3 regions of the Flavimobilis soli genome follow, and region 1 is predicted to be linked to each of the others. Evidence: riboswitches for the same ligand, from Rfam matches in the RefSeq annotation. Region 1 holds a riboswitch; each other region holds the start of a gene.
The links. A riboswitch is a leader RNA that binds a small molecule or an ion and turns the genes downstream of it on or off. The one in region 1 is predicted to bind S-adenosylmethionine.
Positions count from the first base shown of each region.

Region 1 (9,936 bases):
GATCGCGTTCCTCGCGTCGCCCGCAGGCGGGGCCGTCAACGGCCAGGTGCTGCGCGTCTGCGGGCAGAACCTGGTGGGGGCCTGACATGACCGCGCCACGGTCCCGGACGATCGCGGGCCCGCCGTCCGGCACGAGGGTGCAGGCCCTCGCCGACGTGCCCGGGCTCGGCGGGCTGTACCTGCGCGGCGCCGCCGGCTCGGCGCGCACGAGGCTGCCGGGGGTCCGCCGCGGGGGCGGCGGACCCCCGGCCCTCCCGCCCGTCGCGTACCGCGCGAACGGGCTCCGCGTCGACGTCGACCACCTGACGACGTACCAGCACCTGCTGCGCGAGCCCGGAGCCGACGCCCTGCCGTCGGGGTACCTGCACGTGCTCGCGTTCCCGGTCGCGACGGCGGTCATGGTCCGCGACGACTTCCCGCTGCCGCTGCTCGGCATGGTGCACGTCGCCAACTCGGCGTCGCTCCTGCGCCCTGTCACGGTCGGTGACGAGCTCGAGGTGACGGCGTGGACACAGGACCTGCGTCCGCACCGTCGCGGCAGTCAGCTCGACGTCGTCGCGGAGGTCTCGGTCGACGGCGAGGTCGCGTGGCGCGGCGTGTCGACGTACCTCGCGAAGCACGCGGGCGGTCGGGCGCCGGGCGGCGCCGACCGTACCGACCGCGCCGACGGCTCTCCTGACGCCGAGGTAGGGGCTTCGACGCGAGACAGGGCCTCCCAGGGCCCTACCTCGAGTGCAGACCCCTACGTCGACGAAGGGGCGGAGCGTGACGGCGGCGGGACGGGCAGCCACGGAGCAGGGCGGGACAGCGGCGCGCCCGTCGGGTCGGTCGTGTGGAAGCTGCCTGCTGGCGTCGGTCGGGAGTACGGCGCCGTGTCAGGCGACCGGAACCCGATCCACATGTCGGCGCTCTCGGCGAAGGCCTTCGGGTTCCCGCGGGCGATCGCGCACGGCATGTACACGGCCGCGCGGGCGCTGTCCGACGTCGGGCCGCGCCGCGGCGACACCTACGACTGGACGGTCGAGTTCGCCAAGCCCGTCCTGCTGCCCGGCACGGTGTCCGTCGAGATCACCGAGCCGCAGTCCGGCTCCTTCGAGTACGCGGCGCGCAGCCCGCGCAGCGGCAAGACCCACCTGACCGGGACGGTCACCAGGATCTGACGGGCCCAGCGCACGGCTCCGAAGGGGTGCCGGACCTCGATGGTCCAGCACCCCTTCTGTCGTGTCGTCAGCGCGCCGCGGCCTCGCCCTGCGGCACGTAGCGCACCGGCACCGTGGGCGCGGTCGGTGCGTCCAGCTCAGCGAGCCGGGCCGTGAGACCGGCGCGGGCCGCCGGCCACTCCGAACGCAGGATCGAGAAGTACGCCGTGTCCGAGCGCGTGCCGTCGAAGGCCACCCGGTGGCTCCGCAGCACGCCCTCAGGCTGCGCGCCGAGGCGTCGGATCGCGGCGAGCGAGCGGGTGTTGCGGACGTCGGCCCGGAGCGCGACGCGCTCCATCCCCCACACGTCGAACGCCTGCGAGAGCAGGAGCAGCTTCGCGGCCGGGTTCACGTGCGTCCCCCACCAGCGACGGCCGTAGAACGTGTGCCCGATCTCGACGCGCCTGACGTCGTGCGCGACGTCGTAGAACGCCGTCACGCCCGCGACCGTTCCCGCGGTCGCGTCGACGACGGCGAACGCGACGGCTCCGCCGGCCGCCAGCCGTTCGAGGTGGGCGACCATCGCGTCAGCAGTGTCAGGCAGCGGCACGGTCATGCCGTGCCACATCCCCGCGTCGACGAGGCCGCTCAGGTCGTGAGCGTGTCGCTTCTCGAGGGGTTCGAGCCGGACTCCGTGACCTGACAGGACGAGCTTTTCCATCCGCCCACACTAGGTCGCGCGGCGCGGTCGCGGCTCGAGATTTGTCACGGCCCGTCCGTGGCCGGCCTCGCCTCGGTCAGCGCAGGCGACGGCGGCGCGCGAGGCGTCCGCGGGGCGCGCGCCCTCGACGTGCACCGAGGGGCGGCTGGTCACCGGCCAGCTCCAGGCTCGGCTCCTCGGCCATGCCCAGCTCGGGGACGGACGCGCCGACGGCGGCGAGCGGCGTGGGGCCGTTCGCGTCGAGGAGCGCGGTCGCGTCGGGGCCGCCCAGACCGGCGATCGCGCGCAGCGGGTCGATCCGCGCGAGCAGGCCCTCGCGTACGACGGGCCACTCGGGGGCGAGGATCGAGAAGACGACCGAGTCGACGCGCGACCCGTCCTGGCCGTCGCGGAAGCCGCGCAGCGTGCCCTCGCGGGTCGCGCCGAGCCGCTCGATCGCGGCGAGCGAGCGGACGTTGCGGGCGTCGGCGCGGAGCTGGACGCGGTGCACCCTGAGACGCTCGAAGGAGTGCTCGAGGAGGAGGAACTTGCAGACCGGGTTGACGACGCGACCCCAGACGGCGCGGTCGTAGAACGTCCGGCCGATCTCGACGCGACGAGCGGCGCCCTGGTGGTCGACGAGCGCCGTCGAGCCACGCACCTCGTTGCTCACCTCGTCGACGACCGCGAACGCGTAGCAGCCCTCGAGAGCCTGCGAGTCCTCGATGTAGTTCATCAGCCCGACCTCGCCCACCGGCATAGGTGTGGCCATGCCTGCCCACAGGTCGGGATCGACCATGGCAGCAAGGTCGCCGACGTGCTTGTGCGTCAGCGGCTCGAGGCGAAAACCGTGCCCCGAGAGGGTGATGTCGTGCTCCACGCGAGAATGAAAACACGCGTCAGGGACACCGCCAACACCTGCCGTGTGACCTGTGGGCGAACGCCAGGCGACCACCCTTCGCGAGTGGCGGTTTTCCGCCCCTCACCTCGGGAACCTTGCGACTCACATCACCTCGACGGACGGCCCGGGAACCGCCCCGGAAACACCCTTGACGGACGCCGCGTTCACGCCTCGGACGGAGCGCCGCACCCGCCCGCGAGCGCGACGTTCGCGACGGCCGCCGTCGCGACCAGACCGGACAGCCCGGAGACGTCCGGGAGGGGGCGCCGGTCGTCGCGGACGACCCAGCACCCGTCCTGCACCGCGTAGTCGGCCCGGGTGCCCTCGCGGACATAGCTCGCGAGGGCCGTGACCAGCCGCTCGACGTGCTCGCCGGTCGTCCCCACACCGACGCTCGCGCGCACCGCGCCGTACCGGTGGCCCAGGCGGGCGAGGAGCGGGTGCGCGCAGAACTTCCCGTCACGCACGCCGATGCCGTGCTCTGCCGACAGGTAGGCGGCGACGAGGCCGGGGTCGTGCCCCTCGACGACGAACGTCACGACGCCCACCGGGTCGACGGCGTCGTCCCACGCGCGCAGCACCTCGACGCCCGGGATCTGGGAGAGCCCCTCGACGAGCCGGGCGCGCAGGCGCGCCTCGTGCGCGTGCAGCGCGGCGGGGTCGAGCGCGGCGAGCTCCTCGCACGCGGCCGCGAGCGCGACCGCGCCGATGACGTTGGGCGAGCCGGCCTCGTGGCGGGCGGGCGCGAGCGCCCATGTCGCCGACGCGGCGCCGGCCGCCGGGACGTCGGGCTCGGAGTGGGTGACGGCGCGGACCGCGCCGCCGCCCGCGAGGTGCGGCGTGCCGGCGTCGAGCCAGTCGCGGCGGCCGACGAGCGCGCCCGCGCCGTACGGCGCGTAGGTCTTGTGACCGGAGAAGCCGACGTAGTCGACGTCGAGCGCGGCGATGTCGACGCCGCGGTGCGGGACGAGCTGTGCGCCGTCGAGCACGACGCGCGCCCCTGCGGCGTGGGCGAGCGTGACGACGTCGGCGACCGGCAGGGCCTCGCCCGTCACGTTGGACGCGCCCGTGACAGCGACGAGCGCGTACGGGCGGGCGGCGAGCTCGGCGCGCAGCGCGTCGAGCGTCGCGGCGACGCTCGACGCTCCCGCGAGGACCGCGGCGCCGCCGGGCGCGGCGGCCCAGGGCAGGAGGTTCGCATGGTGCTCGACGTCGAGGACGAGCACGCGCCCCTCCCCGACCGTCGCGGGCACGCAGCCCGCGAGGAGGTTGAGCGAGTCGGTCGTGTTGCGCGTGATGATCGTGACGTCGTGCTCGCGTGCCCCGACGAACGCGCCGATGGTGCGGCGGGACGCCTCGTAGAGCGCGGTCGAGACCTGGGACAGGTAGCCGGCGCCGCGGTGGACGCTCGCGTAGAGCGGGAGCGCCTGCGCGACGCGCGCGGCGACGGACTCGAGGGCGGGTGCGGACGCGGCGACGTCGAGGTTCGCGTAGGTGACGTTACGTCCGTCGACGAGCGGGACGAGGGTGTCGCGGCCGACGACGGGCAGGAGCGCGGGCTCGTCCGTCACGTCGGTGCGGTTCTCAGGACAGGTGGTGCTGGCGATCGACATGGCAGGGCCCTTCAGAGACTGGGCGCTGTGCGCCCGCGCTTGCCGCGGTCGGTCGACCGCAGCCTGGTCGTCACCCGGGGCACCCCGCCGCGAGAGGAGGGTTGCCGGCCAGCAAACCGGGGTTTTGCGCTGGCACTCATGACCGTGCGGACATCGTGCCACCGCCCCTGGAGGCGCGTCAACATCTGAGACGCGATGCCAGTTTCTGAGACCCGCGCTCGGGAACCGCGGAATCTCGCCATTCGCAACGGCCTCGGCAGCACCCCTGCCGGGAGGGTACGATCCCCTCACCATCCAGAGCGGCCGAGTGACGTGGCACGACGACGCCGCAGCAACCCCCCAGCAGGACGAGGGTGCTACCGCCACGTTCGATGCGAACGGAGAACGCCATGAGCTACGCAGGAGACGTCACCCCCGAGGCCGCGTGGGAGCTGATCACCACGACACCCGACGCGATCCTCGTCGACGTCCGCACGCAGGACGAGTGGCGCACGATCGGCGTCCCCGACACGAGCGCCGCCCGCACGGCCGCGCGGTTCGTCGAGTGGAACACCGCCTGGGGACCCAACACCGAGTTCCTCGCCCAGCTCGAGGCCGCAGGCGTCGCGAAGGACGCGACCGTCCTGTTCCTGTGCCGCTCCGGTGTCCGCTCGGTCGCCGCCGCCCAGGCCGCGACGGCCGCCGGCTGGGCCGACGCCCGCAACGTCCTCCAGGGCTTCGAGGGCGCCCAGGACGCGACCGGCGCCCGCACGATCGACGGCTGGCGCAACGCCGGTCTCCCGACCACCACGATCGACGAGGCCGCCCGGTGACCGCGGGGCCCCGTGAGGTCCCCGCATCCTGGCGTCCCGCGACCGTCTCGGTCCGCGGCGGCATCGAGCGCTCCGGGTTCCACGAGACGAGCGAGCCCATCTACCTGACGCAGGGATACGTGTACGGCTCCGCCGCCGAGTGCGAGGCCGCCTTCAAGGGTGAGGCCGACCGCTTCATCTACTCCCGCTACGGCAACCCGACCGTCCACACCTTCGAGCAGCGGCTGCGCCTCATCGAGGGCGCCGAGGGCTGCTACGCGACCGCGACCGGCATGTCCGCCGTCTTCACGGCGCTCGCCGCGATCGTCGGACAGGGCTCCCGGATCGTCGCCGCCCGCGCGCTCTTCGGGTCGAGCCTGACGATCTTCGACGAGATCTTCGCCCGCTGGGGCGTGCACACCGACTACGTCGACGGGCACGTCCTCTCCCAGTGGGAGGAGGCGCTCGCGACGCCCGCGGACGTCGTCTTCTTCGAGACGCCGTCGAACCCGATGCAGGACATCATCGACGTGCGCGCCGTCGCCGACCTCGCGCACCGCGCGGGGGCGACCGTCGTCGTCGACAACGTCTTCGCGACGCCCGTCCTGCAGAAACCGCTCGAGCTGGGCGCCGACGTCGTCGTGTACTCCGCGACGAAGCACATCGACGGGCAGGGCCGCGTGCTCGGCGGCGCGATCCTCGGCAGCGCCGACTACATCGACGGGCCCGTGCAGACGATGGTCCGCCACACCGGCCCGTCGCTCTCCCCGTTCAACGCGTGGGTGCTGCTCAAAGGCCTCGAGACGCTCTCGCTGCGCGTCCGCGCCCAGTCCGACGCCGCACTCCAGGTCGCGACGGCGCTCGAGTCCCTGCCGGGCATCGGTCGGGTCTACTACCCGTTCCTCGACTCGCACCCGCAGGTGGCGCTCGCACGGGCCCAGCAGACGGGCGGCGGCACCGTCGTCACGTTCGACCTCGAGGTGCCGGGCTCGGCATCGCCGGACCAGGTCAAGGAGCGTACGTTCCGTTTCCTCGACGCGCTGCGCGTCGTGGACATCTCCAACAACCTCGGCGACGCGAAGAGCCTCATCACGCACCCGGCGACGACGACGCACCGCAAGCTCGGCCCCGAGGGCCGCGCAGCGGTCGGCATGGCGGAGTCGACGGTGCGGCTGAGCATCGGGCTGGAGGACCCGCTCGACCTGCTCGACGACGTCGAGCAGGCCCTCAAGGCGTGACGCGGCAGGCGTCGGCGGCGTCGAGGTAGGGGCGCGCACGCGAGACAGGGGTCTGCACGGCCCTACGTCGCGTGCACGCCCCTACGTCGCGCGCACGCCCCTACCTCGCGCGGACAGCCCTGCGTCGCGCGACGCGCCTCGTGGCGACCGGCGGACGCCGGCGGCCTCAGACGTACTTGAGCATCCACTCCTTGTTCGGGTCGCGACCGAACTCGGGGTCAGGCACGTCTGACACGTCGACACCCTCGACGTAGCTGTCCGGGTCGATCCGCTCGGGCAGCTCCGCGAAGCGCGCCGCAGCGCGCTCAGGCTCAGGCACCACCGTCTCGTCGCTCATGGCACCACCGTACGCCGCGGACGACCGCCCGCCCAGGGGTGATTTTCACGGCGCCGCCCGTCCAAAGGTCCCACCATTGCGCGCAGATCGACGGCGAGACTGACGACGACGAGAGACCGCCGAGCAGAAGGCCCGCCATGTCCGAGCAGAACGCCCCCGCCTCCCCCGGGCGCATCGTCGTCGTCGGCGCGGGCATGGTCGCCCACCGGCTCGTGGAGCAGCTCGTCTCCCGCGCCCCCGGCGAGGCGACCTGGTCAGCGACCGTGCTCGGCGACGAGGCGCACCTGCCGTACGACCGTGTCCACCTCTCCGAGTTCTTCGGCGGACGCTCCCCCGAGCAGCTCGCGATGGCCCCGAGCGTCTGGGACGACCCGCACGTCACGCTGCGCACGGGCGACGCCGTCGCGTCGATCGACCGGGACGCCCAGTCCGTCACGACGCGCTCCGGCGAGACGTTCGAGTACGACACGCTCGTCCTGGCGACCGGCTCCTGGGCCTGGACGCCCCGTACCGAGGGCACCGACCTCACTGGTGTCTTCAGCTACCGCACGATGGACGACGTCGTCGGGCTTCGGGCCTGGGTCACTGACCGCGCGACCACGCTCGACCGGCCGCTGCGCGGCGCCGTCGTCGGCGGTGGCGTCCTCGGGCTCGAGGCCGCGTCCGCCCTGCAGGACCTCGGCGCCACCGCGACCGTCGTCGAGTTCGCCGACCGCCTCATGAGCGTCCAGCTCGACGACGGCGGAGGCGAGGCGCTGCGCGTCCTGATCGAGGACATGGGCGTCACCGTCCGCACAGGGACGGGCGCGACCCGCCTCGTCGCGGCACCCGACGGACCGGTCGGCCTCATGGTCCTCTCCGACGGCTCGACGCTCGACGTCGACGTCGTCGTGTTCTCGACCGGTATCCGCCCGCGCGACCGGCTCGCCCGCGAGTGCGGCCTCGCGATCGGCGAGCGTGGCGGCGTCGTCGTCGGCCCCACGTGCCGCACGTCCGACCCGGCGATCTGGGCGATCGGCGAGGTCGCGTCGCACGACGGCGAGTGCGCCGGCCTCGTGGCTCCCGGCAACGCGATGGCTGACGTCGTCGTCGACCAGCTCCTCGGCGGCGACGCGGTCTACACGCCCGCGCCAGACGGCACGAAGCTCAAGGGCGTCACGCACGACGGCGTCCCGGTCGAGGCCGCGTCGTTCGGCGACGTCTTCGCGCTCACCCCCGGCGCGCTCGAGGTCACGTTCGCCGACCCGGTCGCCAAGACGTACAAGAAGCTCGTCGTGTCCGACGACGCACGCACCCTCCTCGGCGGGGTGTTCGTCGGGGACTCGTCGCTCTACCCGTCGCTGCGGCCGATGCTCGGCCGCGCCCTCGGCGCGGACCCGAGCGCGTTCCTCGCCCCGGAGGGCGGCGCAGCCGCCCCGAGCGCCGACGTGCCCGACGACGTCGTCGTCTGCTCGTGCGCGAACGTCACCGCGGGCACGGTTCGCGGTGCCGTGACCGACCACGGGTGCACGAGCGTCGCCGAGGTCAAGAAGTGCACCAAGGCCGGCACGGTCTGCGGCTCGTGCGTGCCCCTCCTGACGAAGCTCGTCAACACGCAGCTCGAGGCGTCCGGCGTCGAGGTGTCGCGAGCGATGTGCGAGCACTTCGCGATGTCCCGCCAGGAGCTCTTCGCGCTCGTCCAGGCGGAGGGTCTGCGGACCTTCTCGCAGATCGTCGCCGCGCACGGGCGTGGGCGCGGGTGCGTCATCTGCAAGCCCGTCGTCGCCTCGATCCTCTCCTCGCTCGGCATCGGTCACGTGCTCGAGCGCGACCAGGCGTCCCTCCAGGACACGAACGACCACGTCCTCGCCAACATGCAGAAGGACGGCACCTACTCCGTCATCCCGCGCGTGCCCGGCGGCGAGATCACGCCCGAGAAGCTCGTCGTCATCGGGCAGGTCGCCGCCGACTTCGGCCTGTACACGCGCATCACGGGCGCGCAGCGTATCGGCATGTTCGGTGCGCGCATCGACCAGCTCCCGGAGATCTGGCGGCGCCTCGTCGAGGCGGGCTTCGAGTCGGGGCAGGCCTACGGCAAGTCGCTGCGCGCGGTGAAGTCGTGCGTCGGCAGCTCGTGGTGCCGGTTCGGCGTGCAGGACTCGGTCGGCATGGGCGTGCGGCTCGAGCTGCGCTACCGCGGCCTGCGCACCCCGCACAAGTTCAAGGTCGGTGTCTCGGGCTGCGCCCGTGAGTGCGCCGAGGCGCGCGGCAAGGACGTCGGCATCATCGCGACCGAGCGCGGCTGGAACCTGTACGTCGGCGGGAACGGCGGGTTCACGCCACGGCACGCCGACCTCCTCGCGGAGGACCTGTCCGACGACGAGCTCATCACGGTCGTCGACCGGTTCCTGTCGCTCTACGTCCGTTCGGCGGACCGCCTGCAGCGCACCGCTGGCTGGGTGGCCGAGTACCCGGGCGGCGTGGCCGAGCTGCGCAAGGTCCTCGTCGAGGACTCGCTCGGCATCGCGAGCGAGCTCGAGGCGGCGATCGCGGCGCACGTCGAGTCGTACACGGACGAGTGGGCGGCGACGCTCGAGGATCCTGAGAAGCTCGCCCGCTTCACGTCGTTCGTCAACGCGCCCGACGTGCACGACCCGGACCTCGCGTACACGCCCGAGCGCGGCCAGGTCCGCCCTGCGCGCCCGGGCGAGCCGGCCGACAACAACCCGGTGATCGCCCGCACGATCACCGTACGCTCGTGACCCTCGCGCGCCGCCCCGGCCGGCAGCCGGGACCGCGCTCCACCGAAGGAGAACCATGTCCGCCCACGGCGACCTGACCTGGACCGACGTCTGCGCGCTCGACGCGCTCGTCCCGGAGCGCGGTGCGGCCGCGCTCGTCGAGGGGCACCAGGTCGCGCTGTTCCGGCTCGCCGACGACTCGGTGCTCGCGGTGCAGCAGCGCGACCCGTTCAGCGGCGCGAACGTCGTCTCGCGCGGGATCGTGGGGACGGTCGGCGACGTACCAGCCGTCACGTCGCCGATGCACAAGCAGGTGTGGGCCCTCGCGACGGGCGAGTGCCTCGACGCCGCGGGGAAGGAGCCGCAGGACCTGCGGTCCTACCCGGTCGAGGTGCGCGACGGCGTCGTGCGGGTCGCGGTCAGCTAGACCGGTCCGCTCCCGCCCACGGATCGCCTCGATCCACGCGTGACGTGTGCGTCAGGGCGATCGGTGGGCC
Region 1 covers NZ_PDJH01000001.1:2,028,431-2,038,366, reverse strand. Annotated here, with positions in the region: gene ATL41_RS09255 (3-oxoacyl-ACP reductase) at 1-85, shown strand, start outside; gene ATL41_RS09250 (MaoC/PaaZ C-terminal domain-containing protein) at 87-1,160, shown strand; gene ATL41_RS09245 (GNAT family N-acetyltransferase) at 1,228-1,860, opposite strand; gene ATL41_RS09240 (GNAT family N-acetyltransferase) at 1,937-2,719, opposite strand; gene ATL41_RS09235 (aminotransferase class V-fold PLP-dependent enzyme) at 2,905-4,353, opposite strand; SAM riboswitch class IV at 4,384-4,497, opposite strand; SAM riboswitch class I at 4,641-4,731, shown strand; gene ATL41_RS09230 (rhodanese-like domain-containing protein) at 4,743-5,165, shown strand; gene ATL41_RS09225 (O-succinylhomoserine sulfhydrylase) at 5,162-6,382, shown strand; gene ATL41_RS09220 (heme biosynthesis protein HemY) at 6,549-6,719, opposite strand; gene nirB (nitrite reductase large subunit NirB) at 6,857-9,460, shown strand; gene nirD (nitrite reductase small subunit NirD) at 9,516-9,866, shown strand.

Region 2 (9,936 bases), 320 kb from region 1:
GCCATGAACATCGCGGTGTCACCGTTGTTGAACGGCGTCCACGCCTCGGCGTCCTCGCCGTCCTTCGGTGCGTGCGTCGCGTTCTCGAACAGGTCCTTGACCTGCGCGAGGGCCTTCTGGCTCTCGGGCGAGGAGAGCTTGCCGACCCACTTTCCGCCTTCGTTGACGGCGATGTCGCCGCCGTTGGCGAAGAGCCACGAGATGCCGTTGCGCCAGTCCTGGCCGGGCAGCCAGAAGCCGCTCTTCTCGTCGGTCGTGAGCTTCTTCGCGGCGTCGCCGAAGTCGGCGAGGGTCTTCGGGACCTCGATGCCGGCGTCCTTGAACGCGCTCTTGTCGTAGAAGACGTAGCGCGAGCCCCAGTAGTAGGGCACGGCGTAGACCTTGCCGTCGACGCTGCCGGCGTCGACGAAGCCCTGCGGGACGATCGTGTCGCCGCCCGCGAGCTCGTCGAGCTTGTCGGTCAGGTCGGAGAAGGCGCCGACGGTCGTGAACGTCGGTGCCTGCGTGTTGCCGATCTCGACGACGTCGGGCGTCTGGTCGGGGTTGGACAGCGCGGTCGACAGGCGCGGCAGCAGCTCGCCCCAGCCGATGAACTCGATGTTGAGGGTCGCGCCGGTCGCGGCCGCGAACTCCTTCTTGAGGTACTCGGGCAGCGCGGGAGCGACGTCCTTCTCCTGGTCCGCGAGCCAGAGCGTGATGCTGCGGTCCTCTGCGGGAGCGGAGGCGGTGTCGGACGGGGCGGCCGCCGTCGGGTCCGTCGTGGACCCGTCAGTGGAGCAGCCGGTGAGCGCAAGCGCTGCGGCGGCGCCGAGCAACGCGATCTTGCGGATCTTCATTGATCTTCCTTCCGGTTCGGCCGCGTGCGGCCTGGGGCTGTCGTGAAGGTCGTGCGAGGGGGTGGGCTTTGGCTTCAGGCGAGGCCCAGCTCGCCGTCGAGGACGAGCGCGGCGGCGCCGGTGAGGACGCCGTCGTGCCCGAGGGCGGACATGCGGACGTGCACCTCGTCCTCGCCGAAGGGGCGGGTGTGCGCGACGAGGGTGCTGGCGGTCGACTCGCGCAGGGCGCCGTCGACGAGGTCTTCGGGCCCGGACAGGACGACGTCGTGCAGGCCGAGGGCCTGGACGACGGGGGCGAGGACGAGCCCGAGACGACGGCCTGCGGCGGCGAGCGCCTCGCTCGCCCCGGCGGGCGTGAGGTCGGCGATCTCCGCGCGCAGGCGGGGGACGGCGAGGAACGACTCGAGGCAGCCGCGGCGGCCGCACGAGCACTCCGGGCCGTCCGGGTCGACGGTCACGTGACCGATCTCGCCCGCGGTCCCGAGGGGGCCGCGCAGGAGGTGACCGTCGAGGAGGATGCCGGCGCCGAGGCCGCGGCCAATCTCGACGAAGAGGAGCCCCGCGCCGCCGGTGCGACCGGTCGAGTCCTCGGCGAGGGCGGCGGTGTCAGCGTCGTTGGCGACGTGGACGGCGATGCCGAGCGCGTCGGCCAGGCGGTCGCGCAGGGGCAGGCGCGACCACCTGAGGTTGGGGGCGTTGCGGACGACGCCCTCGGCGTCGACCACGCCGGGGGTGCCGACGCCGAGCCCGAGGACGGTGCCGGGCGCGTCCGCGAGGAGGCGGCGGGCGAGCTCGATCGTGCGGTCGACGGCGTCCTCGCCGCGGTCCTCGCCGAGCTCGAGGTCGTGCTGGACGACGATCGTGCCGGCGAGGTCGACGACGGCGCCGCGCAGGGCGTGCTCGCCGGAGAGGTCGAGGCTCGCGACGTAGGCGCCGGTGGGGTTAATGCCGACGAGGGTGGCGGGCTTGCCCATGCGGGTGCCGGGGCGGGGCCCGAGGTCGACGAGGAGGTCGTCCTCGAGGAGCCCGGCGACGACGTCGGACATCGTCACGCGGGTGAGGCCGGTGAGGCGGGCGAGGTCGGCGCGGGACAGCGGTCCGTGGTCCGCGAGGTTCTGCAGGACGAGCGCGCGGTGGTGCAGGCGTGCGTCGCCCGGGAGGATCTTCGCGGCTGGCGCGGCGATGCGGGTGGTCCCGCGGCGGGCGTCGGTGAGGGGTGTCGTCCTGGCCATGTAGTTAGTACAGTTTACTTACTTAGTTCGGTCAAGAGGTCTCGCTCCCCGCGACCAAATCGTGACCTTCGAGAACATCGCCCCTGTTGCACCGACCCGGCCCGCCCCCCGACCGATAGCCCCCGTGCACTCGTGATCTGTGCACCAGAGCGATCCGTCGCCAGCCACTCGCCCCACCGCCCAGCCACCAGCCCGACCCGCTGACACTTCGCTCGGATGCACACCTCACGTGTGCATCAAGGCGATCTGTCGGCCTGAACCCTCACGACCCAGCCTCCCCCCCCTGACAAATCGCCCCACCGCACACCTCACGTGTGCAGCAGAGGGATCGGTCGCCCAGATGTCCGGCCAGCTCCCGCTCCCGGACCTCCCGACGAGCAAGGATGGACCCATGCCGACGTCGCCAGCCGTCATCCCCGCCCCCCGCACCGTGCACCCCGACCGCGGGACGACCGTCGTCGACCCGCGCACGCTCGCCGCGCTCGCCGTCGCGCTCGAGCCCTGGGCGCCGAACGCCGCCCACGCGCTCCGCGACGCACGGACGGTGGGCCCGCTCGTCGCGCCGTCGGGCAGCGCCGCGACCCCCGCGACCGCATCGCTCGACGCGACCCTCCCGAGCGAGGGCTATGCCCTCGACCTGTCCGACGCCGGCTGGCACCTCCGCGCAGGCGACGCCGCGGGCGCGTTCTACGCCGTGCAGGTCCTGCTCCAGCTCCTCGCCGACTCGCGGCACGACGCCGGCATCACGACGATCCCCGCCTACGCGTGCGAGGACGCCCCGACGTACCCGCTGCGCGGGATCTCCTTCGACGTCGCGCGCCACTTCTTCGGCGTCCCCGACATCGAACGGCTCGTCGACCTCGCCGCGACCTACCGGCTCAACCAGCTGCACCTGCACCTGAGCGACGACCAGGGCTGGCGCCTCGAGATCGAGGGGCGTCCGCTGCTTCTCGAGCGCGCGTCCGCGAACGACGTCGACGGCGGCCCGGGCGGCTACCTCACCCTCGCCGAGTACGAGCACCTGCAGGACTACGCCGCAGCGCGGCACATCACCGTCGTCCCCGAGATCGACATGCCTGGCCACACCCACGCCGCCCAGGTGGCCTATCCCGAGATCAGCCCGGACGGCGAGCCGCGCGAGCCGTACGCCGGCATCGAGGTCGGCTTCTCGAACGTCCACCTGACGTCCGCCGAGACGTGGTCCTTCGTGGACGACGTCGTCGGCACGCTCGCGCGCCACACCCGCGGCCCGCGCCTGCACCTCGGCGGCGACGAGGCGCACACGCTCACGGCCGAGGAGTACGCGGCGTTCGTGGAGCGGCTCGGCATCGTCGTCGCGGAGCACGGCAAGCAGCTCGTCATGTGGCAGGAGGCCGCCCCCGTGCAGCTCCCGGCCGGCACGCTCCTGCAGTTCTGGACGTACGACATCGACACGAGCCACCTCGCCGACCTCGCCCGCGAGCGCGACGTCCGGTTCGTCGCGTCCCCCGCGCCGCACGCCTACCTCGACCTCAAGCACGACGAGAGCCAGGAGCTCGGCCTGACCTGGGCGGGCACGGTCGAGGTGCGCGACGCCTACGAGTGGGAGCCCGCGAGCGTGCTCCCGGGGGTGCCCGCGGACAAGATCGAGGGCGTCGAGGCGTGCCTGTGGACGGAGACCCTGCGGACGTGGGACGACGTCACGACGATGCTCCTCCCGCGCCTGCCCGCCGTCGCGTCCGTCGCGTGGGGGTCGCCGCGCGACACGGGAACGTTCCTCGAGTCGCTCGCCGCGCACGGCGAGCGGTGGGTGCGCGACGGCGTCGCGTTCCACCGGTCGCCGCAGGTGCCCTGGCGGTCCTGACCACGGGCGGCGCGGCAGCGCGGTCGGCGCGCGGCAGGAGGGAGGCCCTGCCCAGCAGGGCCTTCGCGTGGAAGGATGCCGCCATGAGCATCGACAAGACCCTCGGCAACGGCGAGTTCGTGGTCCTGACGACCCGGACGCACCCCAAGGCGCTCTTCAAGCCGTTTCTGCTGTTCCTGCTGGTCGTGGCGGCTTTCGTCGCTGCGCTCGTGTGGTTCCCGGAGAACGACGCGAAGCAGTGGGTCCTGGTCGCCGTCGGTGCGGTCGCGATCGTCACGCTCGTGACGTGGGTGCTGGTGCCGTACCTGCGGTGGCGGCACTCGAGCTATACGTTCACGAACAAGCGCCTGATCACCCGCGAGGGCATCATCACGCGCGTGGGCCGCGACATCCCGCTGTTCCGCATCAACGACTTCACGTACGAGCGCGACCTGCTCGACCGTCTGCTGGGCTGCGGGACGATCGTCGTGTCGGACGCGACCGAGAAGGCCGGCGTCATGCTCTACGACGTGCCGCGAATCGCCGAGGTGCAGCGCGAGCTGTCGAACCTCATCTTCCAGGCTGACGACGGCTCGGACGACGGCGAGTTCCCGCCGGGCGAGCCGCGTCGCCGCTGAGCCCGACGCCCGGGCCGACCGATCGCCCGTGTGCACACTTCTGATGTGCACACGGGCGATCCGTCATTGGGGGCACAGGCCGCCCGTCACACCGATCGCCCGGATGCACACGTGACGTGTGCATCCGGGCGATCCGTCGCAGATGGGGGCCTGCGGCAACCATGGACACTCGATCTCGCCATGCGGACACCTCTTGGGGGCCGTGACTCGCGGCCCTAACCTCGAGTCACAACCATCCAGAGCGGTCGAGAGTCCTGGCTCGTCGACGCCGCAGCAACCCCCCACTACGGAAGCCTCCTGAGGGTGCGGGTGCTAAAGCCAGGTTCGATGGACGTACCTATGGAGGCTTCATGAGCATCGCCGACATCGTCGACTCGTCGGTCCGCCCGACCGTGTCGTTCGAGCTGATGCCCCCGCGCAACCCCGACGCCGCGCCCAAGTTCTGGACGACGGTGCGCCAGCTCCTCACGGCCCGCCCCGACTTCATGTCGGTCACCTACGGCGCGGCGGGCACGGACCGCGCGACGACCCGCGCCGTCGTCACCACCCTCGCCCGGCAGACGCCAGTCCTGCCGATCGCACACCTCACGTGCGTCGGTGCGACGCGCCCACACGTCGCCGAGGTCATCGACGAGTTCCTCGCCTCGGGCGTGCGCTCGTTCCTCGCCCTGCGCGGCGACCCGCCGCGCGACCAGCCCGACTGGCGCCCGCCGTCCGACGGCGTGCACTCGTCGATCGAGCTCGTCGCCCTCCTGCGCGAGGTCGAGGCGAACCGCTGCGACCGCAGCGCGGCGTCTGCCCTGCGCGGCGCAGCGCGACCGCTGACGATCGCCGTCGCGACCTTCCCGGGCGGCAACCGCGCCGCCGGGACCACGCCCGCACAGGAGGTCGAGCACCTCCTCGCGAAGCAGGAGGCGGGTGCGAGCTTCGCGATCACCCAGCTCTTCTACGAGGCGGACACGTACCTGTCGTTCGTCGAGTCCGCCCGCGCGGCAGGCGTCACCATCCCGATCCTCGCGGGTGTCCTGCCCACGACCGACCCGGCGCGCCTGCGGCGCGTCGAGGAGCTCACGGGGGTGCCCGCACCGTCGGCGCTCGTCCGCGAGCTCGAGTCCTTGCCCGACGACGAGGCGCGCCACAGGCGCGGCATCGAGGCGTCGGCGGGACTCGTCTCGGCCGTCCTCGAGGCCGGCGCCCCTGGCCTCCACATCTATACGTTCAACAAGTCACGCCCAGCACTTGACCTGCTCGAGGGTGTCCACCTCGGCGGCGGTTCCACGGGCCCGGCTCCGGCCGGGCTGGCGGAGCCAGACCTGGCCAGCGGGCCGTGGGTCGGGGCAGCACACGCACAGCTGAGCTCGACGAGCGACACCGTCGCCGTCGACTGACCCCGAAGAGAGACGCACCATGACCAACCAGCAGCACAGCCCTGCCCTCGTCCAGGGCACAAACTTCGCATTCCCGGCGGCGACTGTCCTCGGCTACCCGCGCATCGGTCCGAACCGCGAGCTCAAGCGCGCGGTCGAGTCGTTCTGGGCGGGCCGCGTCAGCGCGTCCCAGCTCGAGCAGCAGGCCGCCGAGCTCCGGGCTCGCACGCGCGACCACCTCGTCGCGCTCGGCCTGACCGAGCCGGCCGCCGTGCCGTCGTCGTTCTCGTTCTACGACCAGGTGCTCGACGTCGTCGCGACGGTCGGGGCGGTGCCGCCCCGGTTCGCGCACCTGCGCGCCGCGGACGGCTCGCTCGACCTCGCCGCGTACTTCGCGCTCGCCCGCGGCGACGACGAGGTCGCGCCGCTCGAGATGACGAAGTGGTTCGACTCGAACTACCACTACCTCGTCCCGGAGATCGGTCCCGAGACGGAGCTGCGGCTCGTGAGCGACCGGATCGTCGCGGAGTACGTCGAGGCTCGCGAGGCGGGCGTCGTGACCCGGCCCGTCGTCGTCGGGCCTGTGACGTTCTTGCTGCTCAGCAAGCCGAGCGACGACGCCCCGGCAGGGTTCCGCCCGCTCGACCGGCTCGCCGACCTGCTGCCCGTGTACGCGGAGCTCCTCGGCCGCCTCGCGGCCGCAGGTGCGCCGTGGGTCCAGCTCGACGAGCCGGCCCTCGTGACGGACACGCTCGACGTGCCCGGCGAGCGGGTGCGCACGGCGGTGACGGACGCGTACCGCGCGCTCGCGTCCGACCTCGCCGTGGGCGCGCAGCGCCCGGCGATCCTGCTCGCGGCCCCCTACGGGGACCTCGGCGACAACCTCCCGGTCGTCGCGGCGTCGGACGTCGAGGCCGTGGCCTTCGACCTGGTCAAGGGCGCGTTGCCCAGCCCGGCCGCCCTCCCCGCCCCTTCCAGCGAGTCCGTCACCTCCAGCGAGTCCGTCACCTCCAGCGCGACTGAGTCAGCTGGAACTGACGGACTCACGCCGGGACTGACGGACTCGCCGGCCGAGCAGGTCCGGCCCGCCGACGTCGTGGCCGGGCTTGCGCGCAAGACGCTCGTCGCGGGCGTCGTCGACGGGCACAACGTGTGGCGCGCCGACCTCGGCGCGCGGCTCGCGCAGGTGGAGAAGCTCACCACGCTCGGCGCCCGGGTGACGGTCGGGACGTCGACGTCGCTGTTCCACGTCCCGCACACGACCGCCGCCGAGCCGCAGCTCGACGCGGGCCTTCGCTCGTGGCTCGCGTTCGCCGACGAGAAGGTCCTCGAGGTCGTCACGCTCGCACGCGGCCTGGTCGAGGGCCGCGATGCCGTCGAGACAGAGATCGCCGCCGCGAGCGCCGCTCTCGCCGCCCGCGCGACCGCAGCCGGCGTCCGCGTCGAGGCGGTGCGCGCCCGCACGGCCGGGGTCGCGCCGTCGGACCTCGAGCGCGGTTCCGCGGCCGAGCGCCGCGACACCCAGGCGGCGCGCCTCGGGCTGCCGCCGCTGCCGACGACGACGATCGGCTCCTTCCCGCAGACGACGGACATCCGCGTCGCCCGGGCCGCGCACGCGCGCGGCGAGCTGGACGACGCGCAGTACGACGCCGCCATGGAGGCCGAGATCGCGCGCGTGATCGCGCTGCAGGAGGAGATAGGGCTCGACGTGCTCGTGCACGGCGAGCCTGAGCGCAACGACATGGTGCAGTACTTCGCCGAGCTGCTCGACGGCTTCGCGGTGACGCGCAACGGCTGGGTGCAGTCGTACGGCACGCGCTGCACGCGTCCGTCGATCCTGTGGGGCGACGTCTCACGGCCCGCCCCGATGACGGTCCGCTGGACGCGGTTCGCGCAGTCGCTCACGCCCAAGCCGGTCAAGGGAATGCTCACGGGCCCGGTGACGATCATGGCGTGGTCGTTCGTGCGCGACGACCTCCCTCTCGCGGACACCGCCACGCAGATCGGGCTCGCGCTGCGCGACGAGCTCGCGGACCTCGAGGCGGCGGGGGTCGCGATCATCCAGGTGGACGAGCCTGCGCTGCGTGAGCTGCTGCCCCTGCGGCGCGCGGACCAGGCCGCCTACCTGGACTGGTCTGTGGCGTCGTTCCGGCTCGCGACGTCGGGCGTCCGTGCGGACACGCAGGTGCACACGCACCTGTGCTACTCCGAGTTCGGCGAGGTCATCGGGGCGATCGACGCGCTCGACGCTGACGTCACGTCGATCGAGGCGGCGCGCTCGCGCATGGAGGTACTCGGTGAACTGCGCGACGCGGGCTTCGGCCGCGGCGTCGGGCCGGGTGTGTACGACATCCACTCGCCGCGGGTGCCGTCGGTCGACGAGCTCGGAGAGCTGATCAGCCTCGCGGCGGCTGACGTCGACCCGGGGCTGCTGTGGATCAACCCGGACTGCGGCCTCAAGACGCGCGGTTACGCGGAGGTCGTCCCTGCGCTGACCCACCTGGTTGAGGCGACGCGTTCCGCACGAGGCGCGCTCGTCCGCGCCTGACAGGGAGCGCGCCTCGCTTCCGCGCTCGAGCGTCGGCGCCCGGCACCCTCGACGGGTGCTGGGCGTCAGCGCGCCGGGCTGGCCGTGCGTCGGAGCGCAGGTCGCACCCCAGGAAAGTCTGGAGCCCGGCCGATACGCTGCCGCGTGTGACTACGACCCCACCCCCGCTCCCGGACCCGCCCCACCGCAAGACGGTGACCGCGCCCGACGGCGGCGGCGAGGTCCTCGTCGGCCCTGCCGGCTGGTACCGGCACCCGGAGGGAGGCGAACGCTGGTGGGACGGCACCGCGTGGACCGACTCCGAGCGGTTCGGGGACAAAGTACGGAAGGCCGCCCGACCCGCGACGCCCCAGCAGGCGGCTGAGGACGAGCGGGACCGCGCGTGGGACCGTCGCCGTCGCCGGATCCTCAGGGGCATCGTCGCGGCGATCGTGCTGTGGGTCGTCGGTGCGCTGGCCTTCCAAGCAGCAGCCGAGCGCTTCCCCGCGCTCGAACGCACGACCCCCGGCGAGCGCATCACGGCGTTCCTGCGGGCCCCGCGCGGCGTCGGGTCCGCGGACCCCGCGAAGAGCGGCTGCCCGACGACGGATCGGATGCTCGTCGACCCGTCCTCCCCGGAGGTCGCCCGCTTCCGGGAGGTCAAGGGCTGCGGCGCCGCCGAGGGCTTGGCCTTCGAGAGCGCGGAGGTCGTCACACGCGCGACGGACGGCTCGCCGTCGGGCGTCTACGACGTGACGTTCCGCGAGGTCACGGACCCGGAGCACCCGGACGCCGCGCTGAGCGAGCAGACCGCGCGCCTGACGATCACGGTCGAGAAGGCCTTCCTCGGGTGGAAGGTCGCGTCCGTGGCAGGGCTGCCTCCGCGCGACGCGGGCTGATCCGTTCCTCCGGGCGGCACCAGGAGGCGCAGAGTCACGCCGCCCTCTCACGGCCCCTTCACCCCCGCTGCACGGGCGCCGGTTACCGTGGACAGGACATGACTCTGCCCTCTCGCACCCCTGACTCCACGCCGTCCGAGCCCGCCGTGCCCGCAGCGGGGTCGTCGTCGACCCCCGCGAACGGTGACCACGCCGAGGCGCAGACCCCGCGACCCGTCGCGGACGTCCCCAAGCCTTCCTTCGTGCAGATCGCCGCGTCCGTGCTGACGGCGATCACGTCGACCGTCGCCCTGTCCTACCTCGGTGTGGCCGGCACGCTCATCGGCGCGGCCGTCGCGGCCGTCCTCACCGCCGTCGCGAACTACCTGTACACGCGGTCCCTCGTGCGCACGCGCTACGTCGTCACGACGCTCGCGCCGCGCGTCGTGCGCGTCGGCGACACCGCCGTCCTGCCCGCTGTCCGCGGTGCACGCACGACGGCGGTCGAGCAGACGGTCATCGTCGACGAGGTCCGCGAGACGCAGGCTGCGCACCAGGACGACGCCGCGCAGGCCACGCCTGCGCCGTCGCCGACAGTGTCGTCACCGTCCGCGACGGCGTCCGCCGCGTCGACGC
Region 2 covers NZ_PDJH01000001.1:1,712,786-1,722,721, forward strand. Annotated here, with positions in the region: gene ATL41_RS07805 (extracellular solute-binding protein) at 1-836, opposite strand, end outside; gene ATL41_RS07810 (ROK family protein) at 911-2,068, opposite strand; gene ATL41_RS07815 (family 20 glycosylhydrolase) at 2,460-3,911, shown strand; gene ATL41_RS07820 (PH domain-containing protein) at 3,995-4,528, shown strand; SAM riboswitch class I at 4,758-4,862, shown strand; gene ATL41_RS07825 (methylenetetrahydrofolate reductase) at 4,879-5,916, shown strand; gene metE (5-methyltetrahydropteroyltriglutamate--homocysteine S-methyltransferase) at 5,936-8,443, shown strand; gene ATL41_RS07835 (DUF2510 domain-containing protein) at 8,590-9,321, shown strand; gene ATL41_RS07840 (hypothetical protein) at 9,420-9,936, shown strand, end outside.
Region 2: another riboswitch for S-adenosylmethionine. It lies ahead of ATL41_RS07825 (methylenetetrahydrofolate reductase); the one in region 1 lies ahead of ATL41_RS09235 (aminotransferase class V-fold PLP-dependent enzyme).

Region 3 (9,936 bases), 130 kb from region 1:
CTGCGCGTAGAACGCAGCCGACGCCGCGATCACGACCGCGAAGCCCACCCAGCGCCACCGCGCGACGAACGCGCGCGGCAGCGCCGCCGCCCCGAGCGCGAGCGTCGCGGACGTCAGACCCATCGCGCCGTACAGCAGGCCGGCGTCGTCCGCGCGACCCTGCGCACCCATGTGCGCGGTGAGCGACGTCAGCGTCGCCCCGAAGAAAAGACCGACCGCGAAGGCTCCCGCGACGACGACGAGCACGCGGGCGCGGACGACCTCGCGCAGCGGGGCGCGCTCGGCGTCGTGCGCCGCGTGCGCCCGGACCGCGCCCGTCGGGTGCAGCGCGAAGGCGACGACCGCCGTCAGGCTCAGCGCGGCCGCGGTGACGAGCGGCAGCCACGGCGCGATCCACGCCGCGAGCAGGCCGACGAGCACGGGCCCGACGACGAACGCCGTCTCGTCGACGGCCGACTCGTACGACATGACCCGCGCGAACGCCTTGACCCGGCGGTTCGGCGCGAGGCGCTCGCCCACGAGCGTCACGAGGCGCGTCCGCGACAGCGGCGCGACCTGCGGGACAGTCGCACCCGCGAGGAACGAGCACGCGACGACGGCCCAGCTCGGCACGCCCTGCCCGACGGCGAACGCGAGAGCGAGCACCGCGACGACGTTCGCGAGAGCGACCGCGGGAAGGACCGTGCGCTGTCCGCGGCGGTCGACCGTCGCCCCGACGACCGGCCCGGCGATCACGACGCCGACGCCGACCGCACCCGCGGCGAGGCCGCCGAGGGCGACCGACCCGGTCATCGCGACGACGTACGTGAGGACGCCGACGACGACCATCGCGAACGGGAGACGCGCGACGAAGGCGAGGGGATAGTAGCCGAGGCCGGTCGCGGCGATCAGGGTGGGGACGTGCTCGGTGCCGGCCGCGGTGGCGTCGGGGCGCGCGGGCGTGACGATGCTCAACTCAAGTGCTCCTAGAAAGGTCTGGCTGGTGCCGCCTTGCTACGAGGAGCAGGTGATGCACGCCGTGGGTGGGCCCGTGCCGCGGTGGCGACGGGCTCACGCTCGATCGGGTGCCGATGGGCACCGTCGTCGACGTTAGCACGCACGTACCAGAACGCGCCCGGCTTGTGAGCGACCCCACCCACCAGCGCAGACAGCCCCTCCGGCTGCGGTGTGGCGCCCCACTGACGCCGCCCGCCGCCGCGGGGCCCTTCCCGGACGCGCCCGGTGCGAGCTCGCCCGACCGATCGCTGCGTGGCACGCCACAGGTGTGCACCAGGGCGGTCCGTCGCTCACCCGTCCCGACCGATCGCTCCGTTGCACGCCACAGGTGTGCACCAGGGCGATCCGTCGCTCCCCCGTCCCGACCAATCGCTCCGTTGCACGCCACAGGTGTGCACCAGGGCGATCCGTCGCTCCCCCGTCCCGACCAATCGCTCCGTTGCACGCCACAGGTGTGCACCAGGGCGATCCGTGGGGGCCCCTGGACACGACGACGCCCCGCCCGGAGAGGACCGGGCGGGGCGTCGGACGAGCGAGGTCAGACGCCGGCGAGGGCCTCCACGCCCGACGGCGTGAGCGCGAGGGACTCGCGCAGCGTCGCCCCCGGGTACTCGCGGCGGAACAGGCCGCTCGCCCGGAGCGCCGGCACGACGCCGTCGACCAGGCCCGCGACGTCCGCGACGAGGGACGACGGCGTCACGACGAAACCGTCGACGGCGCCCGCCGCGAACCAGGCCTCCGCGAGCTCGGCGAGGTCGAGCGGCGTGCCCACGTGGATGAGCGAGTCGGAGTGCTGCGCGACGACGTCGGTCCCCTCGAACGCGTCGAGCAGCTCGACGCGCGCCTGCGCGCTCTCCGCGTCGGGACCCGTGACGGCGTAGACGTCGACGAGCGCGAGGACGTCGTCGGCCGAGCGGCCGGCCTCGACGGCGATCGTGCGGGCCCGACGGCGCTGCTCGAGCGCCGAGTCCAGGTCCGTCGCCGCGATGCGCAGGACGTCCGCGTGGCGGGCAGCGCGCTCGAGCTGCGCATCCGTGCGGACGCGCACGACGGTCGGCGCGACCGACGAGACCGCTCGCGTCACCGCCGTCACGGCACGGTCGGGCGCGCTGCCGTCGACCTGCCAGCCGGCGCGGCCGCCGGACACGCGGCTGATCGTCTGCAGCGCGGTCGCGACGTGCTCCGGGTCGGTCGCCTCGGGCGAGATCGTCGCGACGAGGCCGACGCCGCGCGTCGTCTTGCCGAGGCGTGACGCGACGACCGCCGCGTCGAGGCGGCCGCGCAGCAGCCCGACGGTCTCGGGCTGGAGGCGGAAGGTGTCGTCGATCGCGACGAAGTCGAGCGTGCCGCGCTGCGCCGCGGCGACGAGGTCGGCGAGCCGCTCGGCGTCGAACGCGCTCGCGAACGACGCGACGGGGACGCGGCTCGTGACGCGGCGGGCGCCGGCGCTCGTGAGGTCGATGCCCAGGTGGATCTGACGGTCGGTGGTGCTGGTGCGGGTGGTGCTCGAGGTCATGGCTTTCGCTCTCTGCGTGACGGCGGCGCGCAGCACCGACCCCACGGACTCACGTCGTCGTGTGGGACGGTGCGCAGCGTGCGCCGAGGTGACTGCAACGGCCGGGGGCTCTGAGAGCCGGCATCGGCGGTGTCCGGTGAAGGACGGTCAGGCGCCGTCGTCCGCGCCCGGGGCGCGGCGGCGGTCGCCGGCAGAAGGTCCGCGCTGGGCGGACCTCAGCGGGTCAGTCGCGGTGACAACAGGCGACGGACCCGCAGGGCATACAGGCCATACACATCACCGGGGCGAGCGAGATCGACGCGGGGGTGCGAAGCCGTCCTGCCATCATCGTGCGTGTCTCCTGTCCGAACCGCTCTCGCGGCTGCGCTCTTGCACCGAGGGTCGGTGCCAGGTCCTCACCCGGAGCACCCCACCGCGCGGGAGGGTTGCTGACCAGCGAGCCGGGGCTTGTCGCTGGTACTCGTGACCTTGTCCTGTCGAGTCCTTCCAGAGCCTGGCTTTTCACCCTGCGTTCCGGAATTACTGCGCAATCTAGGCGGGGCTTCCAGGGGTGTCAACAGGTGTCCACGCCTGGATCACTGGGCGGGCACGGACCGGGTGCGAGGATTGGCCCGTGCCCGCACCCGACCTCCTCGACGTCCTCCTCGCCGGGGGTCGTCGTGCCGAGAGCGCGACGCACATCGCCCACCTGCTCGCCCGCGAGGGCGTCCACGCGGACTGGCCTCGGTGGGCGGACCCGGCGCTCGTCGCCGGGTACCGCGCGCTCGGCGTCGAGCGTCCGTGGCGCCACCAGGTCGAGGCGGCCGACGCCGCGTGGCACGGACGGCACACCGCGCTCGGCACGTCGACCGGGTCGGGCAAGTCCCTCGCCTTCTGGCTCCCGGCCCTGACGTCCGTCCGGGCCGACAGCCTGGCCGCCGCCGAGGGCACCGCCGCGTTCAGCCGCATCGAGAACGTCCGCTCCCGCGGCTCGGTGCTCTACCTCTGCCCGACGAAGGCCCTCGCCGCGGACCAGCTCAGCGGCGTCGAACGCCTCCTGCGCGCCGCCGACGTGCGCGACCTGCGCGTCGCGACGTGCGACGGCGACACACCGTTCACCGAGCGCCGCTGGGTCCAGGACCACGCCGACGCCGTCCTGACCAACCCCGACTTCCTGCACTTCTCGATGCTCCCCGGCCACGCCCGCTGGGTGCGGTTCCTGCGGTCGCTGCGCTACGTCGTCGTCGACGAGGGGCACGCGTTCCGCGGCGTGTTCGGGGCGCACGTCTCGCTCGTGCTGCGCCGGCTCAAGCGGCTGTGCCAGCACTACTCGGGCGGGCCCGGCCCCGTCTTCCTCGTCGCGTCCGCGACGACCGCCGAGCCCGCGCGCAGCGCCGCGCGCCTCGTCGGCGTCGACGAGAGCGACGTCGTCGCCGTCACCGCAGACACCGCGCCGTCGGGCACGCGCACGTTCGTGCTGTGGGAGCCGCCCGAGCTCCCACCCGTCGACTCCGGGCTCGAGGGCTTCCAGGTCGTCGCGCCGTCCGGCGTCGGGCCCGACGGCGCGACCACCGGCACCGACGAGTGGTGGGTCGAGACGCCCGAGGTCGAGGAGCGCCCGCGGCGGTCCGCGACCGCCGAGGCCGCCGACCTCCTCGCCGACCTCACGTGCGCGGGCGCCCGCAGCCTCGCCTTCACCCGGTCGCGCCGCGGCGCCGAGTCCGTCGCGCTCAGCGCCCAGCGCGCCCTGCGCGAGGTGGACCCCGCGCTGCAGCACTCCGTCGCCGCGTACCGCGGCGGGTACCTCCCCGAGGAGCGGCGCGCGCTCGAGAGCGCCATCCGCACAGGTGCGCTGCGCGCCCTCGCGACGACGAACGCGCTCGAGCTCGGCGTCGACATCTCCGGGCTCGACACCGTCCTCATCGTCGGATGGCCCGGCACCCGCATGTCGATCTGGCAGCAGGCCGGCCGCGCCGGACGCGCGGGGGCCGACGGTCTCGTCGTCTTCGTCGCCCGCGAGGACCCGCTCGACACGTACCTCGTGCACCACCCCGAGGCGATCCTCGACGCACCGCTCGAGGCGACCGTCTTCGACCCCGGCAACCCGCACGTCCTCGCGCCCCACCTGTGCGCGGCCGCAGCCGAGCGGCCGCTACGCCCCGACGAGCTCGACACGTTCGGTGCGCACGCGGCCGAGGTGCTCGACGTCCTCACCGCACGCGGGGCGCTGCGCCGCCGCCCGACCGGCTGGTTCTGGACGCACCCCGAGCCCGCGTCGCAGCTCACCGACCTGCGCGGCACAGGGGGGCAGCCCGTCCGCGTCGTCGAGGCCGCGACGGGCCGCATGCTCGGCACGATCGACCAGCCCGCCGCGGACGGCTCGGTGCACGACGGCGCGGTGTACGTGCACCAGGGCGCGACGTTCGTCGTCGACCACCTCGACCTGACCGACCACGTCGCGCTCGTGCGACGCCGCGACGTCGACTACGGCACGTGGTCGCACGACGTGACGACGATCGCCGTGCAGAACACCTTGCGGTCCCGGACCTGGGACTCGGGACCCGCGCCCGTGACGTGGGGCGTCGGCGAGGTCGACGTGACGACGCAGGTCATCAGCTTCACGAAGCGTCGGCTGCCCGGGCTGGAGGTCGTCGGCTCGCAAGAGCTCGACCTGCCGCCGCGCACCCTGTCGACCGTCGCCGTGTGGTGGACCGCGCCCGCCGCCGTCCTCGAGGCCGCCGGGCTCACCGCCGAGACCGTCCCCGGCGCGCTGCACGCCGCCGAGCACGCGTCGATCGGCCTGCTGCCGCTCCTCGCGACGTGCGACCGCTGGGACCTCGGCGGCGTCTCGACCGCGCTGCACGTCGACACCGAGCACGCGACCGTCTTCGTGTACGACGCCTACCCCGGCGGCGCCGGCTTCGCGGAGCGCGGCTACGAGCTCGGCGCGACCTGGCTGCGCGCGACCCGCGAAGCGATCGCCGCGTGCCCGTGCGCGAGCGGCTGCCCCGCGTGCGTGCAGTCGCCCAAGTGCGGCTCGCAGAACAACCCGCTCGAGAAGGACGCCGCGGTGCGGCTGCTCGACGTCGTCCTCGCCTGCACCCCCACGCCCCGGGTCGTGCGCGACGGTGAGGGCGCCGAGGGCGACCTCGACCCGGGCCGCGGCCGCATCCGCCGACCGCGTCCTGGCACGCCCCAGCCCTGAGCCCGTCACCCCCTGGTCCCAGCGCCGAGTCCGCCACTCCCGGCCCGACTCCGTCAGTCGGGGCTGACGGACTCGCTTCCGGACCACACGCTGCGACACAGCCCGGTGGTGGCCGCGCGTCTGGGCGTCACAGCGATAGTGTTCGCGCAGCCGAGGACCGCTCGGCACGTCGCAGGGGGGAGGATCCAGGCAATGCACCAGGTCAGGCCAGCAATCATCGTCGGGCCGAGGAGGGCGAGCAGAGCGACGCTCGCCCTGCTGGTCTTCATCGTCATCCTGCTCGCCGGGTCGCTCACCATGGCTCTCGGCGCGTTCGCGGCACCGGACGCGACGTCCGAGATCACAGGAGTCGCGCCCGAGCTCGCCAAGTCCGCGCTCGGGCTCGAGAGCGTCACCGTCTCCGACCGGATGATCTTCGTCGCGTCCTCGGTCGTCTTCGCGGTCGCCCTCTGGGGCACGTACATCTCTTGGCGCACAACGAGCCACCGCTACGGCTTCGTCGAGCAGGAGGTCGTCCCGACAGGGCTTCGGATCGTCCGGCGCCGGGCCTGGGGGCGCACACGGTCGCTCGTCGTGGGCCTGGGAGGCCAGCTCGACATCGACGCGGGGCTCACGCTCTCCAGGCGTGGTGGTCTGGAACGGCGATACCGCTTCACGTTCTCCTCTGGAGCGGACTCGTTCTCGTTCGACGCACCGATCTACATCGAGAAGCTGTCCATGGCGCCGCTCGACAAGATCGCCGACCAGCTCGGGATCACCCTGAACGTCACCGACGCTGCCGAGGAGATGCAGCGCGACACCTCGACGTCGCCGACCGACCTGCTCGGAAGGTCCTGAGCGGCACCCTCACGTCCTGAGCGCGGGTGCTGATCCCGCGGGGCCCACGTGGGGCTGCGCGCAGCCGAGCGCGGCTGAGGGCTGCGGTGGGCACGGCGTCGTGAGCCGCTAGCCGCGGTCGCGGACCGGCTCGGCGACCGACTGCGACGTCGGCTCCACGGCCGGAAACAGGGCGCGGAGCACCTTGTGCTTGCGTGCGCCGTCGGCCCTACCCCGACGCGGCTACCTCGACCCGGGCCGCAGGCGCATCCGCCAACCGCGTCCTGGCGCGTCCCGACCTTGAGCCCGTCACTCCCAGCCGAACCGGTCGCCCCCCCTGGGCCCAGCGCCGAGTCCGTCACTCCCGGCCCGACTCCGTCAGTCGGGGCTGACGGACTCGAGCCGGTACTGACGGACTCGCGAGCGGCCGCGCGCATCGGTGGCCGCAGCGCCCGACGGCGGCCGCGGGCCACGCACGACGGCGCGGTAGTCTTCGCACAGCCGGTCCAGACCAGCCGGCGCAGACCAGCCGGCGCAGACCAGCCGGCGCAGACCGGCCGTCGGACGCAGGGGGGCGCAGTCGTGCACCAGATCAGGCCCGGGATCGTCTTCACGGCGAGGGGGCCGAGGCGGGCGCTGTGGTTCCTGCTGTTCTTCGCCCTGCTGGCCCTCGGTTGGAGCCTGTCGAAGACGTACGGCGCGTTCACGGGGCCGTCGGAGCTCCTCGAGAGCACGAGCAGGGTCGCCCGCTGGACGGGGTGGGAGCTGCGACTCCCCACGCGCCTCGTCTACCCGGTCGGCGTGGTCGCGAGCGCGATCGGCCTGAGATGCCTCTACGTCGCGCTGCGCACAGGCACCTCGCAGCACGGGTTCGTCGACTACGAGGTCGTACCGACAGGCCTGCGGATCATTCGGTCGCGCATGCTCGGCCGCGCGCGCTCGATCGTCGTCCCGCACGGCCAGCACGCGCGGATCCACGCGGTCCTCACGGTGAGCCAGCGAGGCGGGATCGAGCGCTACTACCGGTTCACGTTCGCGTCGTCGCAGGGATCGTTCACGTTCCAGTCGCAGGTCCACGTCGAGACGCTGTCGCTCGCGTCGCTCGAGGAGGCGGCCGACCAGCTCGGCATCACGCTCGAGACGACGGGCGCCGCGACCGAGATGCAGCGCCGCGGCTCGATCCCGCCGACCGAGCTGCTCGGACGCCCCTGACGAGCCGCCCGTCCTGCCTGTGGGAACCGTCGTCGCGGGGCGCTAGTCGCGGTCGAGCGCAGGCTCCGCGGCGAGCGGCTGCGACATCGGCTCCGCGGCGAGCGGCTGCGACGTCGCCTCGGCGACGGGCTGCTGCGACGTCAGCTTCGCGGCGGCCGGACGCGCAGCGCGCCGGACCTTGGGCGTACGTGCGCCGTCGGCCCTTCCCTGTCGCTCGGCCTGGGCGATCCACGCGGCCCGGCGCTCCGGGGTCGAGAAGCGGACGCGGGCGTGGCGGGTGGTGCGGATGGTCCGCACGCCGCAATAGCCGAGGGTTGCGTGCGTGAGCGACCGGATCGCGGCGCGGTGATACCGGATCGTGTCCCACCACCCGGGGCTGTCCATCGTCATGATGATCCGCGCGGTACGCCCGGTGAGGTGCTTGTCCCACAGCGAGGACCCCGATCGGTAGGAGAAGGCTGAGCGCGAGAGGATCACGCGGTCGATCCACCCCTTGAGGATCGCCGGGTAGGTGCCCCACCACTGCGGGAACACGAGCACGATGTGGTCGGCTGCGTGGACGGCCGCGACCATCGCCTCGACCTCGGGTTCGCGCGCCGGGTCCTGGTCGGGCCCGAGCCACCGCTGGAGGCTGTGCACGCGCGAGGCGAGGTCGAAGTCTGTCTCGCCGAGGCGCAGGACGGTCACGTCCGCGCCAGCGGCGCGGGCACCAGCGGCGTACGAGTCGGCGATCGCGGCGCACAGGCTGTCGCTGCGCGGGTGGCCGAGCACGACGAGGATCGAGGGGCGCGCGTTCGGGGCTGACGTGGTCGAGGTCATGGCGCGGTCTCCTTGGACAGGACGATGTCGAGAAGGGCGTGCACATCGGCATAGAGCCGTTCGAGGTCGAGGTCGGGGCGGTCGACGAACATCTGCTCGAGCTCGGCCTCGAGAACGTCACCTGCCTCGCGCGCGAGCTTCAGGCCGTCGTCCGTCAGCGTCAGGACGACGCGGCGTGCGTTCGCGGGGTCCGCGCTCGTCTGGACGAGCCCCTTGCCGACGAGCACGGGAACGCGCTTGCTCACGGCTGCCTTGGTGACGCCGAGGCACTCGGCGAGGCGGGTCACGTCGATCGGCTGCCCCTCCTCGAGCACGGCGAGGAAGGTGAACTGGTTGATCGTGATGCCCCACCTGGCCCGCAGCACGCGGTCCGCGTAGGCGTTCATCGCAGCGGCAAGCTCGTTGATCGAGTAGCTGAGGCGTCTGCTCATGACATGAGTCAACCGGTTGACAACTTGGGTGTCAACCGGTTGACATCATCTCCGGTCGAGAGGCGCCCTCACCCGTCCCCGGGAGCGACGCGCGATCGCAGCTCGTCCAGGCCCGGACCGTCGAGCTCACCGAGGTAGGCGGGTCGCCCGGCCATCGCCATCACCAGGGCTAACGTCGGGCCCTCGACCCGCGGACCGCTGCCTGCGCGGAACGGACCGTCCGTCGCGACGAGCTCGAGACCGGCAGCGACCTTGCGGCTCGAGACCGCGAAGTCCTGCTTCGCGAAGAACTCGGCGACCGGGGTGAGCGCGTCGACGCTCGGCTGGCTCAGGAGGCCGAGCGGCTGACGGACGTCCTGCGCGTGGACGACGACCTCGCCGAGGTAGGCCGCGGTGTGCCCGGTCGGCGCGATCGTGCTGCTCACGGCGGCGCGGAACCGGGCAAGAGTCTCCTCGGGGGTGCGTCCCTTGTGCTCGGCGATGCGCCGCTCGTTGTGCACGTCCGGCCGGAAGCGGGCACCGACGATGCTGCGGATCCATCCCCACCGTCCCGTCAGTGCGGCAGCGACGAGATGCGCGACGACGTCCTCGACGTCCCACTGCCCGCACAGGGTGCGGTGGCGCCACTGCTCCGGCGTGAGGCGGGCGAGGTCGTCCGCGAGCGCGCTCCTCTCGGCGTGCACGTGGCCCCAGAGGCCGTCTCGGTCGTCGGTGCCCATACGTCCCCCCTGCGTCATGCCGGCCGTACTGGTGGCGGCCGTGCCTCGTTCGCGCCAGCCGGGTCACGTGCCCGCTCGTGCGGCTCGCAGCCAGGACGGACCTGCGCGGGCCGTCGCGCCGACCGGAGTCGCCACGGCAGCTCCCGAGACGCCGGACCGGTCGACCTCGACGCTGACCGTGACACTACCGTCGCCGGCGACGACGCACGAGGCGAGGCGGGCACCGTTCCGCTCCGCGGCCTC
Region 3 covers NZ_PDJH01000001.1:2,161,737-2,171,672, reverse strand. Annotated here, with positions in the region: gene ATL41_RS09860 (MFS transporter) at 1-954, opposite strand, end outside; gene ATL41_RS09855 (LLM class oxidoreductase) at 1,535-2,512, opposite strand; SAM riboswitch class IV at 2,873-2,980, opposite strand; gene ATL41_RS09850 (DEAD/DEAH box helicase) at 3,126-5,696, shown strand; gene ATL41_RS09845 (hypothetical protein) at 5,889-6,533, shown strand; gene ATL41_RS09840 (hypothetical protein) at 7,095-7,724, shown strand; gene ATL41_RS09835 (NAD(P)H-dependent oxidoreductase) at 7,767-8,543, opposite strand; gene ATL41_RS09830 (MarR family winged helix-turn-helix transcriptional regulator) at 8,540-8,974, opposite strand; gene ATL41_RS09825 (maleylpyruvate isomerase family mycothiol-dependent enzyme) at 9,043-9,693, opposite strand; gene ATL41_RS09820 (Rv3654c family TadE-like protein) at 9,757-9,936, opposite strand, start outside.
Region 3: another riboswitch for S-adenosylmethionine. It lies ahead of ATL41_RS09855 (LLM class oxidoreductase); the one in region 1 lies ahead of ATL41_RS09235 (aminotransferase class V-fold PLP-dependent enzyme).